Regions from separate parts of the Anaerobacillus sp. 63XJN7_5_ISO-PGPR-S23-430 genome, predicted to be linked through region 2. Evidence: riboswitches for the same ligand, from Rfam matches in the RefSeq annotation. Region 2 holds a riboswitch; the other holds the start of a gene.
What was found. A riboswitch is a leader RNA that binds a small molecule or an ion and turns the genes downstream of it on or off. The one in region 2 is predicted to bind S-adenosylmethionine.

Region 1 (2,204 bases), 890 kb from region 2:
CAGACACTTTTCCTGTGCCAAATGTATCAATAGCAATTGATACTGGCTGAGCAACCCCAATAGCGTAAGCAAGTTGAACTTCACAACGATCTGTTAGACCCGCTGCCACAAGGTTCTTAGCAACATAACGAGCAGCATATGCCGCAGAACGGTCTACTTTCGTAGCATCCTTACCTGAGAAAGCACCGCCACCGTGACGCGCATAACCGCCGTAAGTATCAACAATGATTTTTCTTCCTGTTAAACCTGCGTCACCCTGCGGTCCACCGATAACAAAGCGTCCTGTTGGGTTGATGAAGTATTTTGTTTCTTCATCAATTAATTCAGCAGGAACAACCGGCTTCACAACGTGTTCTTTGATGTTACGTTGAATTTGTTCAAGTGAAATTTCAGGATGATGCTGTGTAGAAACAACAATGGTATCAACGCGAACCGGCTTACCAGCTTCATCGTATTCCACTGTTACTTGTGTTTTACCATCAGGACGAAGATAAGGAAGAATTTCTTCTTTTCTTACTTCACTCAAACGACGCGCTAGTTTATGCGCAAGAGAAATCGGAAGCGGCATTAATTCCGCTGTTTCATTACAAGCGTAACCAAACATAAGCCCCTGGTCACCTGCACCAATTGCATCGATTTCATCATCTGACATCGTACCTTCACGTGCTTCAAGAGCAACGTTTACACCTGCAGCGATGTCTGCAGACTGTTCATCAATAGATGAAAGAACAGCACATGTTTCAGCATCAAATCCGTATTTCGCACGTGTATAGCCGATCGTTTGAATCGTCTCACGAACCACTTTCGGAATATCAACATAGTGTGATGTTGTAATTTCACCGGAAACTAGAACAAGACCAGTTGTTACTGTAGTTTCACAGGCAACGCGCGCATTTGGATCATGCGCAAGAATATCATCCAGAATGGCATCGGAAATCTGATCTGAAATTTTATCAGGATGCCCCTCTGTTACTGACTCAGAAGTAAACAAACGACGATTACTCACTCAAGTACCTCCTTAAGGATTGGATCCTATCTAATTATGTTGTAATGGATACGGTACTCATTTCCCTATTACCCTGTGCCGAAACGAGAGAACGAATTCAATTTCTTATCGTCTTACCTTTTTTTATAGCGTCATCAATCTCAACGACATTAAAAAAGCCCTTCCCTACAATCAGAGGGAAAAGGAGCTGATATCTCATGCCTTTCGCCTCTTATCTTCCAAGACTATCGTCTTGCAGGTTAGCACCTTAATCCTGTTGTATAGGAGTTGGTTGCTGAGCTTCATCGGGCCTGTCCCTCCGCCTGCTCGGGATAAGAGTATCCATTCTCGACATATAATAACGCACATGAAAGGATGTGTCAATGAAGAAAAGCGGAAGCGCCCGTTTAGCTTCGACAAGCGCTGGAGCCCTCCGAAAAGAACACGGGCTTTGTGTTCGAATTCAAGGGCGAAGCGACCGAACCACTACCCTAATCCTTTAGCCATAAAATAATCACTTCCTATATAATGGCGACAGGATTTCAACCTAAAGAAATAGTCATTCACCCATTTTTCACTTTTTATGCAAAAAATACATAGATTAGTATAGAATAATTGAATGAATGTGTTATACTATTTTTGAGTTAAACAAGTCAATCAACGAAATCTTTAAAAAAGGATGGGTTTAACGTATGAAAACAGCTTCCTTCTCCTCACCGTTATTGGATGCGATATTAAATAAGAATAATCCACATGTGAATTTATCAGTGTCTGAACTGGTTGAACATTCACTATTTAAAAACGAAGGGCAACTATCAGCTACAGGAGCTCTTCGCGTAGAAACCGGAAAATATACAGGACGTTCTCCTGGGGACAAGTTCATTGTAAAGGAAGATTCCGTAAAGAACAAAGTGAACTGGGAAACAAACCAACCTATTTCCGAAAAAAGTTTTGAAAACCTTTACACAAAGGTGTTGAACTATCTCGGTGAGAAAAAGGGACTTTATGTGTTTAAAGGATTTGCTGGTGCTGACCAGTCATCAAGACTACCCATTCAGGTTATTAATGAATATGCCTGGCATAACCTTTTCGCCCACCAGCTGTTCATCCGTCCGAATGAATCAGAGTTAAAAGAACATGACGCTGAATTCACTGTCATTTCTGCACCTGGTTTTCAAGCTGATCCAGAAGTGGATGGCACAAATTCAGAAACATTTAT
Region 2 (2,204 bases):
TGTAGTACAGGTGTACAGATAGGGTTTTTGGTAAAAAAACAACAACCGGAGAAATTAAGTTCTCCGGTTGTTGTTATGAATTAAGCTTTTGTTCGATAAGCCGTATTGTTATCTTTCAATGTCTCATCAGTTCCAAATAAAAAGTGCTTTTCCATATTTGGAGAATATACCGAGTTTACAGTTGTTCTGCCAACTGTTTCAGCCACCTCTCGCAGCATACTTGGAGAAGCCCCGCAACAGAGTCCGAAGTAATTGACGCCAACCTGCTTTGCTTTCTTAGCCCATTCCGCTAGTTCATAGCGATTGCAATAAAGCGGGTCTAAAGAGGTTGGAAAGGTCGTCTCTGTTGGCAATGTACACGCACAGCCACCGTCTGGTAAGTTAAAGAATGTTGGGTGTTCTTCTGTTGTACGATAAGGGATTGGAAGAGCACCAACATAGCCGTTAACAGACTGTCTAATTTTTTCAATGTAAGGCTGCATTGTGGCAGGTCCTCTAAAACAATTCATGCCAACAACTAGTGCACCTTGCTCTTCTAATAAACGGCAAGCTTCCTCAACGGTATAGCCGTCCCTTAAAATGTTCTCACTCATAAGTCCGAGTGTAATTACAGCTTGAAGATCCTGCTTTTGAATCTCTTCTAGCGCTATTTTTGCTTCTTCATAGAAGTAGAAGGTTTCGCCGTTGATGAAATCTACGCCTTCTTCTTTGCTCCATTTCACCATTTCAGCAAAAATTGACCGAATTTGTTCCTTACTTTCCTCATCTTCAGGATCAAATAAGTTTGTATTTGAAATGTTTCCAGCAACTAGCGCTTCTTCTTCAGGGTGTTCCTTCGCGACTTCTTTAGCCAGGCGGATGGCTTGTCTATTGAGCGGTTCTAACAAATCTTCTTTTCCAATAATCCTCATTTTCTCTCGATGACCATTATACGTAAAAGCAAGTACGACATCTGAACCTGCAAGCATATAATCACGATACGTTTGTTTTAGCGCTTCAGGGTTGTCTAGGGCAACTTCGGGTACGAATGATCCTGCTTGTAAATAACCACGACGCTCTAGTTCAAATAGATAACCTTCCCCGCAAATAACTGGACCATCTTGCAATCGTTCTTCAAGTGTTCTTTTCATGTGTAACAGCTCCTTTTCTGGATAAAATAAAAAACCCTCTTCTTAAACAATAAGAAGAGGGTTTGCTAACATAATCCTCCTCTTATCTTCCAGGTGATATCACCTGTAGGATTTGGCACCAGCTTCAACTGTAGTTGAAAGGTTGCCGGGCATCATAGGGCCTATTCCCTCCGCCGCTCTTGATAAGAGTGTTGATTTAATTTTTGAACATGTGTGAAATTATAGACCGGTTAACTGGAAATGTCAATCACTTATCTGATAATTACGAAATGTTAGGATAATCACTTGCTTTTCAATCGATAGATGCGATCTTCACGCCCTATCGGCTCGACTGACATTGATCCAGATGCAACAAATGAATCGAGGTAGGTACAAACAGCATAATAAATTTTTGGTTTCTTTGTGGAGTATCTCTTGTCTTGTACCTTTCCTTCCTTAATCAAAAGCTCACAAATCATCAGAGCACTTTCCATACCTTGCTGAATATAAGAGTCTACCTCTTCCTGTGTTGTAAATGAAAGGTCCCCTACAAAATAGGTTTCCTTAGGTTTCTCGCTTGTCTTTTCTTGTAAAGGTTCTTGAACATCTTCCGCGAACAAATCAAAAGCGCCTTGTAATTCCTCTTCTGGTTTCGGTTCTTCCTGGTTGCTTTTCGGGTTGACTACTTGTTCTACAGTGTTGCTTCCTCTTTGAAGAGCTTCTTTTTCTTCACGATAAGATCTGATTAAACTGTTTAGCCTTTTTTCTTGTAGATCTAGTAATGGAAGATTTAATGAAAGTGGCTGTTCAATGTCTAGTGGAAGGTTCAATCCTTCAGGAATGTCGTATGTAGGATAGCCGTTCTGTCTTTTCAACAGTAGCTCATCCAACTCATAATCTATTTCCATAAATCCCTTCACAACTTCTCTCACAATGGAAGCGGGTAATCCGGTATGCTCTTCGAAATGATTTATCCCGAAACGCCGTGTTTCTCCTGTTTTTGCATGTCGAACAACATACTGATACCGTAAAGAGCGACCGCACTCACATTTTAAATCATCTGAAACGAAGCCCGCATCGATGTAATCTTCTAGT

Region 1: another riboswitch for S-adenosylmethionine. It lies ahead of metK (methionine adenosyltransferase); the one in region 2 lies ahead of AC0VYJ_RS11880 (homocysteine S-methyltransferase family protein).

The regions. Positions count from the first base shown of each region.
Region 1 is NZ_CM149686.1:3,131,003-3,133,206, forward strand. Features, by position in the region: gene metK (methionine adenosyltransferase) at 1-1,006, opposite strand, end outside; SAM riboswitch class I at 1,215-1,324, opposite strand; gene pckA (phosphoenolpyruvate carboxykinase (ATP)) at 1,678-2,204, shown strand, end outside.
Region 2 is NZ_CM149686.1:2,241,929-2,244,132, reverse strand. Features, by position in the region: gene AC0VYJ_RS11880 (homocysteine S-methyltransferase family protein) at 81-1,130, opposite strand; SAM riboswitch class I at 1,210-1,319, opposite strand; gene AC0VYJ_RS11875 (DUF3895 domain-containing protein) at 1,412-2,204, opposite strand, start outside.